One region of the Bradyrhizobium sp. LCT2 genome, then DNA from elsewhere that is predicted to be linked to it. Evidence: riboswitches for the same ligand, from Rfam matches in the RefSeq annotation. Region 1 holds a riboswitch; each other region holds the start of a gene.

Evidence for each region. A riboswitch is a leader RNA that binds a small molecule or an ion and turns the genes downstream of it on or off. The one in region 1 is predicted to bind cobalamin.
Region 2: it holds a riboswitch for cobalamin, as region 1 does, so the genes downstream of both, EI171_RS23940 (TonB-dependent receptor) here and EI171_RS31595 (TonB-dependent siderophore receptor) in region 1, are expected to answer to the same signal.
Region 3: it holds a riboswitch for cobalamin, as region 1 does, so the genes downstream of both, metE (5-methyltetrahydropteroyltriglutamate--homocysteine S-methyltransferase) here and EI171_RS31595 (TonB-dependent siderophore receptor) in region 1, are expected to answer to the same signal.
Region 4: it holds a riboswitch for cobalamin, as region 1 does, so the genes downstream of both, EI171_RS10510 (ribonucleotide-diphosphate reductase subunit beta) here and EI171_RS31595 (TonB-dependent siderophore receptor) in region 1, are expected to answer to the same signal.

What each region holds. Positions count from the first base shown of each region.
Region 1 is NZ_CP034432.1:6,607,710-6,613,018, reverse strand. Features, by position in the region: gene EI171_RS31615 (energy-coupling factor ABC transporter permease) at 1-612, shown strand, start outside; gene cobF (precorrin-6A synthase (deacetylating)) at 659-1,408, shown strand; gene cobT (nicotinate-nucleotide--dimethylbenzimidazole phosphoribosyltransferase) at 1,419-2,471, shown strand; gene EI171_RS31600 (histidine phosphatase family protein) at 2,478-3,050, opposite strand; cobalamin riboswitch at 3,123-3,325, shown strand; gene EI171_RS31595 (TonB-dependent siderophore receptor) at 3,438-5,309, shown strand, end outside.
Region 2 is NZ_CP034432.1:4,956,718-4,962,026, forward strand. Features, by position in the region: gene EI171_RS23915 (lytic transglycosylase domain-containing protein) at 1-255, opposite strand, end outside; gene EI171_RS23920 (adenylate/guanylate cyclase domain-containing protein) at 582-2,318, shown strand; gene EI171_RS44850 (hypothetical protein) at 2,423-2,599, shown strand; gene EI171_RS23925 (hypothetical protein) at 2,755-2,967, shown strand; gene EI171_RS23930 (hypothetical protein) at 3,107-3,364, shown strand; gene EI171_RS23935 (hypothetical protein) at 3,452-3,673, shown strand; cobalamin riboswitch at 3,739-3,953, shown strand; gene EI171_RS23940 (TonB-dependent receptor) at 4,067-5,309, shown strand, end outside.
Region 3 is NZ_CP034432.1:8,269,995-8,275,303, forward strand. Features, by position in the region: gene metE (5-methyltetrahydropteroyltriglutamate--homocysteine S-methyltransferase) at 538-2,883, opposite strand; cobalamin riboswitch at 2,984-3,187, opposite strand; gene EI171_RS39115 (nodulate formation efficiency C protein) at 4,157-5,023, shown strand.
Region 4 is NZ_CP034432.1:2,085,938-2,091,246, reverse strand. Features, by position in the region: gene EI171_RS10510 (ribonucleotide-diphosphate reductase subunit beta) at 428-1,384, opposite strand; cobalamin riboswitch at 1,369-1,641, opposite strand; gene EI171_RS10505 (hypothetical protein) at 1,973-2,926, opposite strand; gene EI171_RS45475 (hypothetical protein) at 3,214-3,921, shown strand; gene EI171_RS10495 (DUF1521 domain-containing protein) at 4,621-5,309, opposite strand, start outside.

The DNA.
Region 1 (5,309 bases):
GCAGGCGGCGTTGCGCTGAAGCTCGCGGTCGAGACCGTGCGCGAACAGGGCATCACGTCGTTCGCGGCGCGGACCCTCGCCACCACCGGCCTCGTCTTTACCTTCTTCGAGATCCTGCCGCACTTCCCGGTCGGCGTGTCCGAGGTGCACTTCATCCTCGGCTCGACCTTGTTCCTGCTGTTCGGTGCTGCCCCCGCGGCCTTCGGCCTCGCGCTCGGCCTGCTGTTCCAGGGCGTCTTCTTCGAGCCGGCCGACCTGCCGCAATACGGCATGAACGTCACCACGCTGCTGGTGCCGCTGTTCGCGATCCAGGCGATCGCCACGCGGATCATTGCCCGCAACACCGCCTATGTCGATCTCAGGTATCGCCAGGCGCTGGCGCTTTCGACGACCTATCAGGCCGGCGTCATCGGCTGGGTGGCGTTCTGGGCGCTCTATGGCTCCGGTTTTGCTATGACCAACCTCGTCAACATCGCGACCTTCGCGGTCTCCTATGCGCTCGTCATCGTGATCGAGCCGCTGGCCGATCTCGCCGTGCTGGCGCTGGCGAAGTCGCTACGCGGCGTCACCGCGCCCGGCCTCGTCACCCCGCGCCTGCACAACGCGGCCTGAGAGACAAGCGAAAGGGCGGCCGTCATGGCCGCCCTTCGCGAATATGATGCTCACGCTCTCCCTGATAGGCATCGGTTGCGGCGATCCCGAGCAGCTCACGCACGCCGCGACCCGCGCCATCAACGCGGCCGATCTCATCCTGATCCCGCGCAAGGGGAGCGCAAAGTCCGATCTCGCCGATCTCAGGCGGACGATCTGCGCGGATGTGCTGACCAGCGACAACACGCGTATCGCCGAGTTCGATCTTCCCGTGCGCGACGTAGGCGAGGCGGACTACCGCAAGGGCGTGGACGATTGGCACGATGCGGTTGCCGCGAAATGGTCGCAGACAATCTCGAGCCATCTCGGAGGTAACGGCAGGGTCGCGCTGCTGATCTGGGGCGATCCTTCGCTCTACGATTCCTCGCTGCGCATTGCGCGCCGGCTCGATCCCTTGCCGACAATCGAGGTCATCCCCGGTATCACGTCGATCCAGGCGTTGTGCGCGGCGCATGCGCTGCCGCTGAACGACATCGGCGAGCCCTTTCTGGTCACGACAGGCCGCCGCTTGCGTGAAGGCGGCTGGCCGGTAAGCGCAGACACCGTGGTCGTGATGCTCGATGGCGGCACGGCGTTTCAGTCGCTCGATCCGGTCGGGCTCCAGATCTGGTGGGGCGCCTATCTCGGCATGCCCGATCAGATCATCATGTCCGGCGCGCTGGCCGAGGTGGGCCCGCGCATCGCCGCGCTGCGGCAGGAGGCGCGCGAGCGGCACGGCTGGATCATGGACTGCTACATCCTCAAGCGCAGGCCGTAAGCGAGGCAGCATGCTCCCCGAATGGGTCTACCATAAGTGCCCCGAAGTCTCCGCGGTCCATCGCGACGCGGCGATCGTGCGGCAGGCGCAACTGACGAAGCCGACCGGCGCGCTCGGCCGGCTCGAGCAGCTCGCGATCGAGCTCGCGGGCCTGCAAGCGACCGAGCAGCCACGCGCGGCACGCGTACCGATCATCATCTTCGCGGGTGACCACGGCATCGTTGCGCAAGGCGTGTCGGCCTATCCGCAAGCCGTGACCATCGCGATGATGGCGAACTTCGCCTCGGGCGGCGCCGCGATCTCGGTGCTGGCGCGTGAGTTGGGTTCGCACCTGGAAGTCGTTGACGCCGGCACGCTGGCGCAGGAGGCGATGCCGGGAGTCGTCACCGACAAGCCGCGCAGCGGCACGCGCGATTTCAGCGTCGAGGCTGCGCTCACGCTCGCAGAGCTGGCCTTCGCCTTCGAGGCCGGCGAGCGTGCGGTTGCGCGCGCGGCAGCCAGCCAGCCCGATCTTCTGATCTTCGGCGAGATGGGCATCGGCAACACCACGACCTCGGCGGCGATCGCGGCGAGTCTGCACGGCGTGAGCGCCGAGGAAATCGCGGGCAGCGGCACCGGCGTCGATGCCGCCGGCCGTGCGCACAAGGCGCGCGTGATCGATGCCGCGGTTGCGCGCCATGGCGTTGCGGCTGCGTCGCCCGAAAAAATCCTGTGCGCCGTCGGCGGCCTCGAGATCGCGGCCATCTGCGGCGCCATCATCGCGGCCGCGCAGCGCCGCATTCCCGTATTGATCGATGGCTTCATCGTGTCGGTCGCGGCGCTGGCGGCCGTGCGCCTCAATCCGTCGTGCCAGCCGTTCCTCTTGCCGTCGCACCAGTCGGCGGAGCAGGGGCATCGTCTGGTGCTGCGCGCCCTGAACGTGCAGCCGCTGATCAGCCTCGATCTCAGGCTCGGCGAGGGATCGGGCGCCGCCATCGCGCTGCCGCTGGTGCGATCGGCCTGTGCGCTTCACAACGGCATGGCGACGTTCGCGCAGGCCAATGTGCCGGATCGCCCGGCCTGATCGGGCTCACACCACGCGCTGATTGACCGACACGACGCGCCAGCCGGTCGCGAGCCGGTCGATCCTGGTGAGTGACAGCGGATCGATCACGAAGCGCAGGGCAGCTTGCGGCGCAAGATCCAGCGCGATGCACAGTGCGGCGCGGATCGTGCCGGAATGCACGACGAGCGTTGCGGAGCCGGCTCCGATCCGCGACAGGCCCAGGCGGACGCGCGCGACCTGATCTTCGAAGCTTTCGCCGCCCGGTGGTCTCAGGTGCGCAGGGTCGCTCCAGAATTGCGCGTAGACTTCGCCGCCCATTGCGGCGAGTTCGTCATGCCGCCGGCCGGTCCAGTCGCCGAAATCCTGTTCGCTGAAGTTGCCCATCAGCTCCGGTTCGAGCCCCAATGCGCGCGCCGTCTCGACCGTGCGCCGCGACGGGCTGGCATAGCTCGCAGAGTCCCACGGCAGGCGCTGGCGCAACGCTTCCAGTTGCGCGCGATCGCCGAGATCGGCAGGCGCGTCCTGCGCGTGAATCGTCCCCGCGACGCCGTCGACGGGTGCATGGCGTATCAGCCAGAGGAAGGTCTCGCCTTCCATGCCTATCTCCAAGGAAGTTGGTCGCTGTGGCAATAACGCCGCAACTGCCACATTGACTCTGTCTCGATCGTAATCCTAGATGCTCGCGACGGTTTCCCCCGAGAGGGGATGAAAAGGGAATGCGGTGCGGGGATGTTTCCCCAATGCCGCGGCTGCCCCCGCAACTGTAAGCGGATAATCCTTCGTCAGAAGCCACTGGGTCCTCGGTCCCGGGAAGGCGACGAAGTGGTGACGACCCGCGAGCCAGGAGACCTGCCGTCAGCCGTGGTCACACGCGAAGATGTCGGTCGGGGAGTACAGACATTCGGCTTCATCGGAGGGCTGACAAGCCCAGGGTGAGACCTCGTTCGCTGTGACGTGCCACTGACGTCATACCGAGGTCCCGCTGTGTCTTCCATCCGTATTGTACGATCGCGCCGATTCCTGCTCGCCTCTGCTGCTCTCACGTCGTTTACAGTCGCCGATCTGCCCGCCGCGCTGGCGCAGCCGGTCCGCGAACCGCTGCCGCCTGTCGAGGTGTCCCCCGCCCAGTCCCGCAAGCCGGCCAAGCCGGCTGCCCGGGACGCACAGAGCGCGCGCCGCGCAACGCCGCGCAGGCCAGTGGCCGCATCGGCGGCGCCCAAGCCTGCCGTACCGGCCGCGGCGGCGCCAACGCCGCTCAACAGCAATGCGGTGGCGGAGAGCGCCTCGCGTCTCGGCCTCACCGTGCGCGAGACGCCCGCGACCGTCGAGGTGATCTCGGCCGAGACCATGCGCGAGCAGGGCTATCGCACCGTGTCCGAGGTGGCGCAGGGCGCAGTCGGCGTCACCTCCGGCGACGCGCCGGGGGAGCCGGCGGGCTTCTCGATGCGCGGCTTCACCAACAGCCAGATCAACACGCTCTACAACGGCATCAAGATCGGCCCGCAGAACATGACCTCGCGGATCATGGACACCGCCAATCTGGAGGCCGTCGAATTCCTGAAGGGCCCGGCCTCGCTGATCTCGGGCGAGGGCGCCGCCGGCGGCTCGATCAACCTCGTCACCAAGCAGCCGCACACCGGAGCGATCCGCAACGAGGCAGACTTCTCGTACGACTCCCTGAACTCGTTCCGCGCGCATTACGGCTCGGGCGGCAGCACCAACGTTCAGGGCCTCGACTACCGCTTCGACATCAGCCGCTCCTCGCTCAACGGCTTTGTCGACGACACCAACACCAAGACGCTCGACGTGTCCGGCCAGCTCAACTACCGCATCTCCGACAGCCTCAAGGTCTGGGGTGCGATCGAGTACCGCGAGGATCGCGGGAAGGCCTATTGGGGCGCGCCGCTGGTGCCGATCGCTTTCAGCGGCTCGCATGCGACGACGGGGATTGTTTCCGGCACCTACTTCAACAGGACCGACCTCGGGGCCGTCACGATCGACGACCGCACCTTCAACACCAACTACAACGTTCTCGACAACCGAAACGTAGCGCAAGAGGTCTGGTTGCGCGGCGGCTTCGAGCTGAAACTGGCGCCGGACCTGACGCTGAAGAGTCAGGCCTATGGTTACGGCGCGGAGCGGTCGTGGTTCAACAACGAGATCGAGGCGTTCGATTCCACGAAAAACCAAGTGTATCGCGAGCGCTTCTATGTCGCGCACAGCCAGCGCCTTGTCGGCAATATCACCGACCTGATCTGGGACACGAACATCGCAGGCTTCGACAACCGGCTGGTCACGACGCTGTCGTCGAGCTATCTCGACTTCGTCAGGCCAGGCGCGGCGAAATTCCCGAACGACTATGTTCCGCTGGTCGATTTCGATCGTGGCTATTACGGACTGCTCGCGACCAAGCAGCAGACCGCGCGCATCGACAACGAGGCGCTGTCGTTCGAGGACCGGCTGAAGCTGACGCGGACCTTCGCGCTGATCGGCGGGCTGCGCGTCGAGCATATCGGGCTCGACCGCAACTCGACCGACGAGAACGGTCTGGTGAACGCGGGCTTTCCGTTCACCAAGGACTGGGCGCCGGTGACGGGACGCATCGGCTACACCTGGGAGGCCGTTCCGGGCCTCACCTTCTTCAGCCAGTACGCGACCGGCGCTGATATCTCCGCCAACAACATCTTCCTGCTGCTGCCGACCCAGCCGCTGGACCTCACGACCGCGCGGACCTACGAGACCGGCGTCAAGCACCTGTTCTGGGACAACCGGGCGGAGTGGTCGTTCTCGGCCTACGACATCCTGCGCAAGAACGTCTATGCGGCGGCCGGCGGGCAGGCGCTCAATATTGCGGGA
Region 2 (5,309 bases), 1.7 Mb from region 1:
GAGGTCGCCGGTCAGCGGCGGCGCTGCCGGCTTGTCTGACGGCTCGTCGTCCTGCTTCTTCGGCTTGCGCTTCGCCTCGGCGTGCTTGCCATGGCGCGATTTCGCCGCGGCGTGGCGCTGCTTGCCGGCTTTCGCCTCATGCGTCTTCTTCGACGCGGACGGTTTGTGACTGCTTTTCGCCGCCAGCTCCGTCGGAAGGAGAGCCAAGGCGGCCACGGCAACGACACACGCGAGCGAGCGTAGGCACTGGTTCATTCCGTGGTCCCCCCTGCGAAACCAGTACAAACCAAAGTCCGCGACGACATGCGGCTCGAGAATCAAAGTGACGCCGAAAACGATGCCACGGCATCGTTTCGCATTTGTCACGCTGTCGCAACAATGCGGCAAAATACGGATGGAAGGCGGGAACTCTTGCAACGGGGAATAGAATAGGCCCCTTTAACCTTTGTTAACGAATAAGGCTCCGGCGACGGTTGCGCACGGTCCAGGGCGCCGTGAAGGGCCAGATTGCGCGTATTCCCGGGCTGAAATCCGGTGTATTGAGTTCCCTGACCCGTCCTTTCAGCCTTTGCCCCGCACCTATGCCGATTTTCAACCAGTCGATCCGACGCAAGATCGTCGGCATCGCCCTCGGATTGATCGTCCTGATGCTGGTCACCTCGATCCTGTCGATGGTGATGTCGAGCCAGGTCGGCGTCCTCCTGGACGAGCTGACCAACCGCTACATCCCGGCTTATGGCGATCTGGCGCGCGCCAATATCCGCTCGCTGGAGCGGTCGGTGGCGCTGCGGCGCATGGTCATGATGAAGATGCAGGCGTCCTCGGACGAGGAGGCCTATGCGGCGCGCCTGCGCGAGTTCGAGGAAGCGGACCGCAAGATCGAGGAGGAGGCCGAGGGCGCACGCAAGCTCATCAACGCGATCATCGACGACCCGAGGACGCCGTCCGACAATGCCGCGCTGGCGCGGATCGAGATCCGCATCGAGACTGCCGTCACCGAGCTGCGCCGCGACCTGAACGAGGACCACGCAAAGCTGCTCAAGCAGGTCGACGCCAAGCAGATGGCAGAAGCCCGCAGTACGCTGGAGCATATCGACGCCATCCGCGACCAGTTCAATCGGAAGTTTGATGCGATCCGCGCCGACATGCTGACACAGGTCTTCGCTTCGACATCGCAGGTGATGAGCCACCAGCGCCAGGCCATCATCGTGTCGGGCATCGTGACCCTGCTCGCCGCGATCGTCGGATTTGCCTTCGCGCTGCTGGTGTCCGGCGGCATCACGCGGCCGGTGCGGCTGTTGCTGGCCGGCACCCGCGAGGTCGAGGCCGGGCGGTTCGACAAGACCATCGCCGTCTCGACCCAGGACGAGATCGGCGAGCTCGCGGCCGCCTTCAACCGCATGATCGAGCAGTTGCGCCACAACGAGCGCATCCGCGAGACGTTTGGCCGCTACATCGATCCCAAGGTGGTGCAGGGCCTGATCGAACGGCCCGAGGTCGCCATCGACGGCCAGCGCCGGGTGATGACCATCATGTTCTGCGACATGAGTGGCTTCACCTCGATGAGTGAGGGCATGACCCCGCGCGGCCTCGTAAAGGTGATGAACCACTATTTTACGGTGATGTCGGCCCCGATCAGGAGCAATCGCGGCGTCATCGACAAATATATCGGCGATGCCATCATGGCCTATTGGGGCCCGCCCTTCATCGAGGAGGATGAGCCGGCACTCCTTGCCGGCTGTGCCGCCATCGACATGGCCGACCAGGTGCCCGCGCTGCAGAAGCAATTGCCCGATCTGCTCGGCATCCGCGCCATGCCCGTGCCCTGCGACCTGCGCATCGGCATCGCCACCGGCGAGGTCCTCACCGGCAGCATCGGCTCCGAGCTGATGATGAGCTTCACCGTGATGGGCGATGCCGTAAACCTCGCTTCGCGGCTCGAGGCCGTCAACAAGGTCTACGGCACCCGCATCCTGATCTCGCAGGCGACGGCGGATGCGGTCGGTGAGCGCCTCGAATTGCGCGAGATCGATCGTCTCGCGGTCGCCGGCCAGAGCGCGCCGCAGGCGATCTTCGAGGTGATGGCGAGGGCCGGCGTGCTCACCGCCGCGCAGGACGGCTTGCGCACGCTCTATGCCGAAGGTCTTGCCGCCTATCGCGCCCGCCGCTTCGACGAGGCCCGCGCCGCCTTCAACGCGGCGCTCGAAGCCGTCCCCGGCGACGGTCCCTCGCGCGCGCTGCTCGCCCGCATCGCGCAGTTCGAGGTCAATCCGCCGGACGAGAGGTGGGACGGTGCCTGGCGGCTGGAGCAGAAGTAAGCCGCCGCGCGGGAAAAATTGTTTCTACTCGATAACGATGTTCGCCGTGACCTATTTCCCAGGCTTAGGTGATCGTCCTTGAGGCGTTTGATGGGGACACGCCGATGACAGAACTTGAGGACAGGCTGGAACGGTTCGAGACGCTCACGGCCGAATGCGAGCTGATCGCCAAGCTCGCCACCGACAGCACCAAGCGCGAATTCTATCTCAAGCTCGCCGAGCACTATTATCAGCTTGCGCGCGAGACGCGGGCTGCGGTCGCGACCAGCGCTGCGGCCTGAAGGCGGCTGCAATCCGTTCTTAACATTTGGCACGCATCCTTTGACGGGAGCGAGCGTCGCGATTCGCGATGGCTCGCAGTGGGAATGCCGGGACTCGCTGCAATGCAGCGTGTCTCGCTGATGTTGCTTTGCCGGTGCTTTTTCGGGGCAATCCCATGCGTCTGCTTGCGGTCCTCATCCTCGCGCTCATGACAGCGGCCTGCAACCAGGAACAGGACATCACCGGCTCGACCGCAGCCTGCCCGGTGCGGAACTACAGCTCCTACAACCCCCGCGACATGAACCAGTGCGTGGCCGCCTGCAAGGCGTGCGACCATGGCAACACGGTCACCTGCACCACGTCCTGCACGCTCAAGGGCGCGCACTGATCGGCCAGCGGTTTGCAAAAGCCTGAGGGCCGGATCGCCGGGCCCCTTGGGCATTGAGGGGTTGACGGTGTCGGGGCACCGGAACGATTCACCTGACATAATCATTGGTAGGAGCAGGCAGGACGCGGAGTCGGATGGAATGGGTATGCTCGATCCCGGCCGGTTTCTGGTGTCGTGCTCGCAGTGCGACGCGTGGCCGATGGCGGCCAACGTCAAACGCTCGAGCTGGTCGACGTCCCCGAGCGAGGTCCGCTTCGTGTGTCCGCGCTGTCGCCGCGAGGAGACCGCGATCATCTCCGCCTCGGGCGAATTGACGCCGATCCGGCGCATCGACATCCCGCCGCGCGACGTCACGGTGGCCTGGGCTCAGGCACAGCGCCAGAGAGGGCGGGCGTAGGCGGCCGCTCTATTGCGCGATCCCGTGTCGGAACCCGGGCGATCGTCGGACGTTTCCGCCCCAACATCACGTATCGAGGCCGGGCGAATGATCAGCGCGCATTTCGACACCCGTACACGGATCAACATGAAGCTGGCGCTGGATCGGATTTGCCGCAATCGGCCCAGGGGCGAGGATCATGGGTTCCGCAGGTCGGTCGCCGAGAACATCGTCCGCTGCGCGCTCGCGGGCCGAACCGGCATCGGCCAGCTTGTCGATGCCGGAGAGCGGGCGGTGGTCACGACGCGCGCGGTGCGGAAGCCTGACTGATTGTGTTTGCCTCGCGTTTGCAGCTCATCGTTCAACCGGTCGATTGACTCTCCGTACGGCCGCCTCGTAGATTGATCGGTGACGGTTCTCCGCACGGAGATCAAAAGGGAACGTGGTGCGAGATTGTCCCAACGCCGGGATTGTCCCAACGCCACGGCTGCCCCCGCAACTGTAAGCGGTGAATCTTTCGTCATATGCCACTGGGAATCTCGGTCCTGGGAAGGCGACGTAAGGTAACGACCCGCGAGCCAGGAGACCTGCCGTCAGCCGTGGTCACACGCGAAGATGTCGGTCGGGGAGTACAGGCATTAGCTTCACCGGAGCAATCGATTGCTCCGCCGTAAAGCCTCGTTCGCTGTGACGTGCCACTGACGTCATGCCGAGGTTACAACTGTGTCCCGTATTGTCTCTGCCGCCAGGCGCCTTCGCGCCGGCATCGTTGCTGCCGTTTTCCTCCATGCGATCGATCTCCCCGCAGCTTTCGCGCAGCAAGCCGCCGCCGAGCAGCTGCCGCCGGTCGAAGTGACCAGGCCCGACGATCAGAACCGCACGCGCGCCAGGGCGATCGGCGATGGCGATACGGCGAGGCGGCGAGCCCCGAGCGAAGCGCCGGCAGGCAATGGCGCCGGCTCGTCCGGCTCCGCCGGCGAGGCGGTCGCCGGCAACGGAGGCATCGTCGGGGCCGTCACAACCGTCATCACGGCCGCGGATATCGCACATGCGCCCTCGCAGACGCTTGCCGAGATCATCGCGACGCAAGTCCCGGGTGCCCAGATCACGACGCTCTATGGCGGCCAGATCGGCGCGAAGACCAGCGTCGACCTGCGCGGCTTCGGCGCGTCTGCCACTGCCAATTCGCTGGTGCTGATCAACGGACGGCGGCTGAACGACATCGACATCGCGCAGGTGGACCTCTCCACTGTCCCGCTCAATTCCATTGAGCGTATCGAGATCACGCGCGGCAATGCCGGCGCGGTGCTCTATGGGGACAATGCGGTCGGCGGCGTGATCAACATCGTCACCAGGAACGGCGTCGGCGGGCCGCCCGTTGCCGCGCGCATCGAGGCCGGCTTCGGCTCGTTCGACACCAGGCTTGGCAATGTCTCGACGTCGCTCAATTCCGGTCCGTGGTCGACCTCGTTCTACGGCAATGCCGTCAAGACAGACGGCTACCGCGACAACAATCGCCTTCTCCAGGAGAATGGCGTCGGCAACCTGAACTATACGACATCAGGCCTGACTGCTTTCGTCACCGTTACCGGCGACAATCAGGAGCTGCGATTGCCGGGCGGCCGCACCGTCGATCCGTCCATCGGCGTCGACGAGCTCGCGACCAACCGACGGGGCACCAGCACACCCTTCAACTACGCCAACCAGCAGGGCTTCAGCGCGACAGCCGGCTTCACGAAGACCCTGCTCAACGGCGTCGATCTGATCGTGGACAGCGGCGTGCGCGACAAGAAGCAGCAGAGCGCGTTCTTCTCCGGCCCAGCGCCGGTTCCCGCGTTGTTCACGTCCACCTATGTCGATGCCGATCTGACGACATGGTCGATCACGCCGCGGCTCAGCGTGAAGGGCTTGCTGCTGGGGATGCCGTCGCAACTGCTGACCGGCCTCGATTATTACGATGCGAGCT
Region 3 (5,309 bases), 1.7 Mb from region 1:
ATCGGTGGAACCGGTCAACCGACGACTGCCTTAATCAGGGTCCCAATCAACAGTAGCCGCTCATGCATTCGTACGTTTGCGAGATCCTTGGAGCCCGGTTTTTCGTATCGCCGCGGTGATCAAGCATATCGTTTCCAGCCAGGAAGCGCACCAATTTGCGGGTGGCCCCCGCGGCGACCGCCGGCATCACTGCCCCTCGTTGCCGACGTGCTCATGAGCTACAAACCTTCGTGTAGACTTCTAAAACTCAGGCTATACGGTCGCATACCACAGCATAATTGAGCTTACGCTGAGCTTGTGCTTTAACTGGGCTCAGATTTTCGGCGAATGTCCTCGCCGTGATCGAACCGTCGGCTGTCCTCCCTCCGCCGATGGAAGTCGGCGCGATGCGCCAGCGGTCGTTCCTCCCAGACTTCCTTCCGCCCGGCCCGCCAAGGCCGGGCATTTTTTTGCGTTCCCAAGGCTCCCTCGAGATTATCGAGAGCGCAAATGACCACAAGCGGATCAGCTTTGTCGAGAAAAGGCCCAGGCCCGCGATCAACGGCCTAGCGGATCGGATGCAGCGCGCAATTCGCGGGCGGCAGCGACCATGTTCGCTAGCGCCGGCCGAACCTCCTCCCATTTGCGCGTCTTCAGGCCGCAGTCCGGATTGACCCAGAGCTGCGAATCCCGCAGCCGTGCCCGAGCCAATGCCATCAGCTCCTTCATTTCGCCCGTCTCGGGAACACGTTGAGAGTGGATGTCGTACACGCCTGGCCCGATCTGATTTGGATATTCGTAGTTCCTGAACGCGTCGAGTAGTTCCATTTTCGAGCGCGACGTCTCGATCGAGATGACATCCGCGTCCATTGCAGCGATCGCACTCATGATGTCGTTGAACTCCGAGTAGCACATATGCGTATGAATTTGCGTTTGATCGGCGACGCCAGATGAACAGATGCGGAAGCAATCCACGGCCCAGTCGAGATAAGCCGTCCACTCCGATCGACGCAACGGCAATCCTTCGCGGAGTGCAGCTTCGTCGATCTGGATCATGGTCGCACCAGCGTTCTCGAGATCGCGGACTTCGTCTCGGATCGCGAGCGCAATCTGGCGGCAGATCTCGCTTCTGGGAATATCATCGCGAACAAAGGACCAGTTCAAGATCGTCACCGGTCCGGTCAACATCGCCTTCATCGGCTTCCTGGTTAGTGATTGCGCGTAGCGCCACCACTCCACGGTGATCGGCTTCGACCGCAAGACATCGCCAAACAGGATCGGTGGCCTGACGCAGCGCGAGCCGTAGGATTGCACCCATCCGTTCGTGGTAAATGCGAAGCCGGCGAGGTGCTCGCCGAAGTACTGCACCATGTCATTGCGCTCAAATTCGCCATGCACGAGGACGTCAAGACCGATATCCTCCTGCCAACGTACGGCGCGCGCAGTCTCCTCCTTGAGGAACCGGTCGTATTGCTCGTCGCTCATCGCGCCTCGTGCATGCGCTGCACGGGCATTCCGGACCTCTGTGCTCTGCGGAAACGATCCGATCGTCGTGGTAGGGAAAGCCGGTAGTCCGAAACGATTGCTTTGGATCTCGGCACGACGGGCAAATGGGCTGGCGCGCCGGCGCATGGTCTGGTCGATCGCTCTCATCCGGACAGCGACATTGGCATCACGGATTTTCGGGGAAGTCCGGCGGACAGTCGCGGCACATTCCGACTCGGCAAGAGCTAGCGCAGCATTCTGGTCGCCTGCGAGTGCCCGCGCCAGGGTTGCAAGCTCACGCATCTTCTGAACCGAGAAAGCAAGCCAACGCTTGACGTCGGAAGCGAGTCCGGTCTCGAGTTCAACATCGACCGGCACATGAAGCAGCGAACAGGATGGGGCGATCTGTACACGATCCTTGCCAAGCTCCGCAATCGCGGGTTCCAGCCGCTGGCGGAGCGACGACAAATTCGACCGCCATACATTCCGGCCGTCGATGACACCGAGAGACATGACAAGATCACTTCGGCCGCCAGCGATGATCTGATCCAATAACTCTGGCGCTCGAACCAGATCGAGGTGCAGTCCGGCAACTGGAAGGCTCAAGGCGGTGTCCAGATTGTCGCCTAGGTCGCCGAAATAGCTGGCAACCATGATCTTGATGGCCGGCCCCTCCTTCGCGAGCCGGTTATAAGCATGTAGCAAGGATTTTCGCGCCACCTCGCCCAGATCAAGAACCAGGCAGGGCTCGTCGAACTGAACCCACTTTGCCCCGCGTTTGGCCAATTCCTGCAGGACCTCGATATAGACCGGTATCAGATCGTCCAGTAGCGAGAGTGGCTGGAACGCAGGATCGGCACTCTTGCCGAGCTTTAGGAATGTGACCGGCCCGATCAGGACAGGGCGGGTCTGGAAGCCAAGGGCCTTAGCTTCCTCATACTCCTCGATCGGCTTGCGAGAGCACAGTCTGAAAGTCTGTCCCCCGTGAAACTCGGGGACCATGTAGTGGTAGTTGGTGTCGAACCACTTGGTCATCTCCTGCGCGGGTGCGCCAAATCCGCGCGGTCCGTGACCGCAACTCGCATCCTGGTCGTCGCATTGTGAACCGCGGGCCATGGCGAAGTACGTCTTGAGCGAAACGGACTCGGCTTTCGAGGCGTAGATGCCCGGGATGGCGCCAACCATGACACTTGTGTCGAGCACCTGGTCATACAGCGAGAAATCGTTCGATGGAATCACCGTGACGCCGATAGAATTCTGACGAGCCCAGTTCGCGGCACGCAGGCCAGCTGCGTCCTCGAGCAACTGCTGTTCGCTGCTTTTTCCGGCCCAATAGCTTTCGAGAGCGCGTTTGAGCTCGCGCCTTGGACCCATGCGTGGCGTTCCGAGCGTGGCAACCGGAAGGGAGAGAAGAGACATAGCGTTAACCCCATGTTGGGGGCAAAGGCCATGGCGGACGCAGGCAGGGGAAGTCGCGCGTGCGACGGCTGCTTAGCGCACCACCGGGACACCCCGCCCGCGGACGAATAGATGTCGGGGCAGGTCTCCTGGCTCGCGGGTCATCGCTGCTGTCCGGCCTTCCCGAAGCCGCGCAGGCTTCAGTGACATCGTTGGACAGCGGCTCGCCGCTCACAGTTGCGGGGGCAGCGCCGGCATTTTCACCGGCTTCCCTCTTAGCTCCGGATCAAATGCAAACCGGAGAACCTCGACGAGTTGGATTATCGGCAAGAGAACTCTTCCGTCAACCTCTCAGATTATATCTCAAGCTAACGCTGCGACATCTGCTACGGGAATGACGTGCATATCTTTCGTTGACCACGATGTAGAAGCGCTCTCCAATCAGCGATGTCGGAATGACCATCGGAGCTGCGTGCGCGTGGGGCCGCACGCCAGATCGGTGGAAGGGGCAAATGCGGCTTGCGCGGTCGGGACTGCTGCCTCGAGCAGAACGCATTTGATGCGAGTCCCGGCTTCCCAGCGGTTCATCGAGCACGTCCGCCATCCAACCGCCTTCTCGACCAACAGGATCCGTATTGAATAGGCCTAAGACACCTGGCGAAAGTCAGCAACATACCGGCGAGCATGTTGATTTGCGGTGCGAGCCAGACTCCAAATGCTCGGCGTAAAGATCGGCTTGGCGTCGTTGGCCATCGAGTGCAATCCGCAGCTGACTGAGGCTGCTCTCGACTTCCGGAGCCGCCGCATATCGCGAAAGGAGCGCCAAACGCGCCGCGGCCCCGTGGCCACAAGCGCCCAAAGGCATGGCAGAGATCGAAAGCCCACATTCCTGCAACCGAACCAAACGGTTCAATGGCGGCAAACGTGCTCCGAATTCTCATCAGGAACTTGGCACCGAAGCGTTCCCCTGCGTCGTCGAATATCCGGTGCGGGACGAGGATGGGTAAGCCGCGATGGATAGGCTGAATGGAACGATCGAAACGTGTGCAAGTCGGAAAGTCGACAAAGAAGACACAAAACCGGTAAGAATTTCCGTCTGTTACCTGGCACGAAGAATGCAAGTCATCGGCATGCCCAGGCCCTCCTGCTGGGCATGTCCAGCACAGCAAATCCGGGCTGTCGCTGGCGACTGAAGTTAGCGGCGCGTGACATAGAGGGGAGCGCCTGCTCGCGCGGGACACCATCGGTCGCCCCGTCGCGTCGACGCTAACTTATTGCGCTCGCGCATAACAGGTTGAAGGTTGCCCGCCTTGAAAGACGTGTTGATGAAAAACCAGATAGGCCGACGGTTGTGAAGAAAATGTCTGGAAGACGCGCGCTATGGTTTTGTCTTGGTCCATCGCTGATCTGCCTGGTCGGACTGGCTGCGACGAGCAACAGTGTTCGTGCCAACGAAAGCGCCCTCGTCGAAAGAGTCAAGTCCACGTGGCGAGCGCAAAACGGTGAGACGATAGAACACATTCTCTCCAACGTCTCGAAGGTCGCACAGTTCGTCCCTCGAACGTGGGGCGTTGCTGAAGGATTTGACCGAGATGAATATGTTTTCGTTTCCTGGACCAGGCACCGGGACAATAAATCAGACGAACAGTACGTTATCACCTGGAAGATCGCATTCGACGGAACGATTCAACTTGCGTCGACCTATGCAAAGCCGATGGAATTGGGCTGGCGCGCCCTGGCGCTCTCGTTGATCGCCAGTGAAGTCGCGGATGGCGAAAGGGACGCAAATCATCGCTTTCTGCATGACCTGGCCAACTTCGACTTTGTCACGACCACGCGAGGTCCGCTCGGCAATCTTCTGCGGCAGGGCCGCTGCACTATCGTCGAACCTGTTGGAGTGGACTACTTGCCGAAGCCGAATGATAAGCCGACCGAGAAAGGGGGTCTATGGCGCGTTCTGCTTTTGGTGAACTGTAATATCCCCGGGCCCCGCTTTTTTACTCACAACGGGGTCATCATTTTCGAGAAGAGCGAAGGATACGATTGGGAGCCGCAATCCTTCTTTGCCAAGCGTATCGCGGCGTTCCCTCCCGGCTCCTGGTTCGATCGCATAGAGCCAAAGGAATGGGAAGAGTTAGACGGGCGCGACAGGCCTCGGTAAATAGTCGCGCAGAGCAGGATCGCGCCGCAGCTCTTTGGGCGCCGAGCGCCTCAGAGCAACTGCAAAACATATGCGCTCCAAAGTCGCGGTGTTTACGCCTTCGCAACAGTCGCGAGCCTTCGGGCCGTGATCGGAGCGCGCGCAGAACCTATTTCCCTGACCCGTTCGCGGGCTCGATTTTGACAACGACAGCGTTCACGAACGACACGGTCGTGCCGTGGCGCCGCTCACGATGTTGAAGTCACTCGTTCCAGGGCCTACAAGAAGGACGGTCAGGCACTCGTCG
Region 4 (5,309 bases), 4.5 Mb from region 1:
GATTAAGCCAAAGTTCGATATGGATGAGATCATTGTTCATATGGACGCGCTAGAAACAAACGCGCTGGCGCTAAAGAGGACAAAGTCGGTATAGCGCGTCCAGCGACATCCCGCGGGGATTCTAGAAGATCGCGGGACGGTCATGTCCTCGACGACAAAGGTGAGAGTGCGTTCTGAAATAGGATAGGCGCGTTCTGACCGCGCAGGTCCAACATTCGAACTGCTTGCCCCGCCTGCCGCTTGTCCTGCCCTGTTGGCAGACGTGAGCACCCACAATGCAAGGACGCGAGCGATTGATAGTATTGGCGTGACTGCAACGGCTCGCCCTCATGGGTCAACTATCACAGCTTCGGTAGGCTGGATTAATGTCACTGGTCGAGCTTTGCTCCGCAAGCATCAGCGGACTTCTGCGAAAGTACGAGCATTATCAGGATCGCGCTCCAACAAAACGCTGTTGCGGTCGTCCTGCATACGGCCGAAAGCCGCCCACCCCCCTCTTCGCCATCCCAGCTGCCGCGGCTCGCCCCTTGGAGTACTCCGTAGCGCGCTGTTCGAAGAAATTGGCGTGCTCGACCCCATTCAGGATCTCGACCAGCCGTGGCAACGGATGCGGCCGGAGCTGGGTAAACCCGCTCTCTCTGGCCTCGAAGAAGCCGAAGACCGGGGTAATTCCGAGCTGGGTCAGTCGCCAATCCGCGACATAGCGGACATAAGCGTGGATCTGCTCAGCCCGCATGCCCTCGATTTTGCCGAGGCCGAAGGCGAGATCAACGAAGTTCTCCTCCAGCTTCACCATGGTCTTGGCGACGTCGATGATGTCGTTACGGACGGAGCGCGTCACCACGCCGGTTTCGCGGTGCCATTCGTGAAATAGCTTGATGATCCCTTCGCAGTGGAGACTCTCGTCGCGCACAGACCAGCTTACGATCTGTCCCATGCCATTCATCTTGTTGTGGCGCGGAAAATTGAGCAGCATGGCAAAGCTCGCGAACAACGCCATGCCTTCTGTGAAGGCGCCGAACATCGCAAGGGTGCGAGCGACGTCAGCCACGGTATGGACGCCGAACTCGTGCATGTAGTCCGCTTTGGCGCGCATCTGCGCATAGTCGCGGAATGCCTCGAACTCGGTCTTGGGCATGCCGAGTGTCTTGAGCAGCAGCGCATAACCGTCAATGTGGACGGTCTCCATGTTGGTGAACGTCGCCATCATCATCTGCACGGTGAGCGGTTGGAAGATCGGGATGTAGCGCTTGAGATAGTTGTCGCCGACCTCGATGTCCGACTGAGTGAAGAATATCTGGGCGAGCAGCGCGCGCTCGTTGGCGGTGACGCGGTCCGACGCCCAGTCCTTGAGATCGGCGCCGAGCGGCACCTCCTCGCCCATCCGATGGGTCTGCTGCTGCCGCTTCCAGAAGTCGTAAGCGATCGACGTCATAGGTGCCGGTCGAGTCGAGGAGGCCGACCCGTCCCTTGCCGATCAGCGAGCGTGGATCGACTGACGAGAGATCGATCACTGACATGAACCGATCGCCGCTCACAGTTGCGGGGGCAGCCCCGGAGCAGCCGTTCGGCGCACCGGGTTCCCTCTTAGCTTCGGTCCCACAAAATAAAGGACAGAAGACCGAGACAGATCCACATCTAGGCGGCACCCGACGAGATTCGTCAAGCCTTCCGTTGCGGGAGATCAAGCTCCCGAGGGCAAAAGGACACCGTCAAGCTAACGAATGGAGCGGCCGAGAACTAGAACACCAGCACGTTTATCGCTCGCGCTATAGCCTCCCGCTCGAAAGTGATCGGTCCCGCGTGGGCTATATTCCTGGTTTTTACTTCGGCTTGCGCATGGTCGAGCCAGAGGTCCATCCCTCCGAAATATCATCGGCTGCGGCGCTCTGTTGGCCAGAATGGCTTCGTTCTCGACCTCCTGATCCAGCCCAGAACGGGGCTGGCGCGCAGCGTAGCGGCTTCTGACCTGTCATGGCTCTAGCGCGACCTGCAAGCCCTCGGTGCCTTCAACATGAACGTAACGGGGGCCGATCGGCCGCCCCCTGCCGCTGGCGACCGTGACAATGTTTTCCAGAGGAGTGGCGCGCGCATCGGCCTCAGGGCGAGACAAGATCAGATCGGCGTGAAACAGCCCTTCTGATTCAAGGCCGGTCGCATCAACGCCAAGAGCCGCCAAGCTGGCCAAACAACCTTCAAACTCTTCAGCATCGCGAAAGCGGCGCTGGATAAATGTCGCGCCGTAAAGACGTTCCGTCACAAGGCCACGGTTCGCGAAGGTCGAGGCCAAAGACTCAAATGGAAACATTCGTAGCACGAAGGAGATGATCCATGGACATCTCTCGGTCGCATCGAGAATTTTTCTGAACGTCTTCTCGGTAATATAGCCGATGCAACCCGTCGACATGATAACATCCGCAGAGCGGAGAATTTGCGCGCTGTCTGTCGATAGCGCGTCTTTTTCAAGGTCAGCGACAATGCCCTGGTCCAGGAGGCCAACGTTTGTTGCATAGCTAATCGCCGGCGCCGACACGTCCAAGCCGATAAACCGCGCCAACCCGACATCGGGCCAAGCCGCATAAAAATTGCGATCGAGGCGCACCAGTGTCTCAGAACTGATCGCCCTCATTTCGCGCCGAGCGTAGCGGTGACGCAGGCCCCCGAAGGTCAGTGGAAAGCGATGCACTGCTGCGTTGATGCCGTATGAACATCCAATATCAAGAACGACAGGCTTAAGACCGGTTGCGGAAGCTTTCGCTGCCAGAATTTGTCGCACGACCGGCTCAGCCACGTCCGGGATCATATAATCCAAGTCGCCCAGGACAGAGAAGTATGCCCTTGGATCATCCAAAGCATAAATGTCATCAAAGATCGCTTTAGACCGATTGATACACGAAAACTCTGTTCGCACCCAAATGTCTCCCATCTCATTTTGCAACCCGGTCGCCGGCTGCTACTTCCAAGTACTTGACGACCTATCCCAGAAGTTTGGCGAGGTGCAACCCCATCGCGTCTTTTTTTGGCTCGCATCGTGAGACAGAGGGCGGGCCTCCTTATTGCAGCGTACGAGAAGACAAATTGGCGCCAAAAGCGATCCTCAGAGTCGCGGCACTTTTGTGGGAGCTCGAAGACCTATTGAACTTCGAACGGCAGCGACTGTGATAATTACGGGCTAAGCGCGCAGGCTTTCGTAGCCCCATCAACGTGATACGCTTGCGCACGCGCCGGAAAAATCGTTCTGCAGGGTTAGAAAGAATCAAGATCAGCCGCGCCGCGTCTTCGCAATCTAGGTGCTTGACATTCAGAACCGCGAACAAGAACGGCAAGCGCGAGGTCGATTTCGTCACATCTGCTGCATCTTGCCATGGACAGTTGGCTTGGGAGATCTGTCCTTCGATTGCCTGCTGGACCGCATCGCGGCGGTTGAACGTGGCGACTTTTATGATGCAACAGAATTTCGCCAAGCCGGAATTTAATATTCGCTCACCAAGGGCTTGCCCCCGGACGGTCTTTTCGCTGACAGATGCCCAGCCGATCCACCTTTCGTGTCGTGCCAGCACAGTCCTTTGCACATCGACATTCCACGAGGCAAATCAACTCAACATCAGTGATCGCAGAATTTATCAGAGACGCGATCTTCGTCAGCTTCTCGCAAGCTGCCCCTGCTATCAGAGAGCAGGTCATCTCGCGGCGACGCCGCTATGTGAGTGTTACGACATGGACGCAGGCGCCGCCGATATCGCAGCGACAAGGCCAGAGGCTGGCGCAGACCCCGACACCGCGGCGAACGGCGGCAACCGGTCGCCTGCGGCATTGTTGCAGCAAGCTTTCGAGAAGGCGCTCGTTTCCGTCGCCACGCAAGTCATAAGCGACTCCCAGTCGGATATGGATGATGCCATGAGCGAGCTGGATGAGGGGTGAGGCGGGATGGGGATACATCGGGCCCGCTGTTTAAAACGAGCCCGATTGGACGAAGCAAGTGGGACTTGGTACCTGCAGCAAGCCAGACGCGCCTTCAGCGATGCTCCAAATGGCTTGCCGAGCGGGTCCACAAATCGGTGTGCACCCGGCTCTCTCGGCAAACGCTGCTGCGACTTTTGGTCTTCCGCAGCGGCAGACCTGCACAGCAAGGCCGAAGCTCCACCGGCAAGCTCCTTGCTATCCCGCCCAAGAATGACGATACGAGCGCTCTCAGCAAGGGGTAATGAACGATAGCACGCAAGCCGTGCAACATTTCCCTCATTCGAGGATCGATTGCGCTCGCCAGGCTGTCCTTGTTCAGATCCGCGGCTGACCGCGAACCTGTCTGCTAGAGAGATCTCAAGGACTTTTCCTGAGGGCCAGCATCGTTGGCGCTCAGAGCGTGAGGGCTCTCCTGCGTATGCAACTCGTGCGCCTTCGCCACAGCATTGGAAGATGTTGCCAGTACTTTGTCCTGCCGTCACGGGCTGCTGTTGGCCCGGTTGGGGCCAAAGCTTTGACTGCGCGATCGTCGGACGCGAGCAGCGATTCTGGATTCATAGGCGGCAGCACCTGCTATTCTCATCGTCGCTCGCCGAACATGAGAAGCGGGCGCTAGCGCCGCCCGCTTCACAATTTGTCCAATTGATGGACTCGGCCTCACGCAACCCGCCGCAACATCATTTCCCGCATCATGGTCTTGAAATCCGGCGGCGCGTCCGGGTTCTCATTGTGGTCGATGACCGACTGCGTCACCCTGCGTCCGGAGTTGTCAACCCATCCCTGATTTTGCTCGTGGATTGTCTGAGCTCCATCAGATGTCAGCTGATCAAGGGTTCGGCCGGCATTGGATTGGGTCACCTTCAGATTGTTCTTTCCATCCTTATCATCACCGAGTCCCTCGACAACCATCGCATTGTCGCCGTTGGTGATGGTCAGCTTTGAGGAAATGGTTTTGCCTTTACCAAAATCGACCGTGTCTACGGTAATCTTTGTGCCGTCATCGAGCTCGAAGCTCATGCCTTTCTTGAAGTCGAAGTCATCCTTGCCGTCGCCATTCGCATCGACGTGAGGATCGCCGTGGATCTTCGTGACATGGCCGGTCTGATTGTTGCGAACGGTCCAGGTGCCGTCTTTCTCATCGGCCGTGATCGTATACTTATCACCAAGGTTAATCGTCGCCTTGCCGTCCTTCACCTCATGCGACCAAACTGGCGCCGACTGAGGCGACTGCCCAGGAGTCGGAGCGACCGCAACCGGTACCATCGCGAGGGGCGGCGGCGGAGGCGGAACGAAGAAGACGGGGCTCGCACAGCCTGACGGCGGACTTGCATACTGGTAGTTGCCCG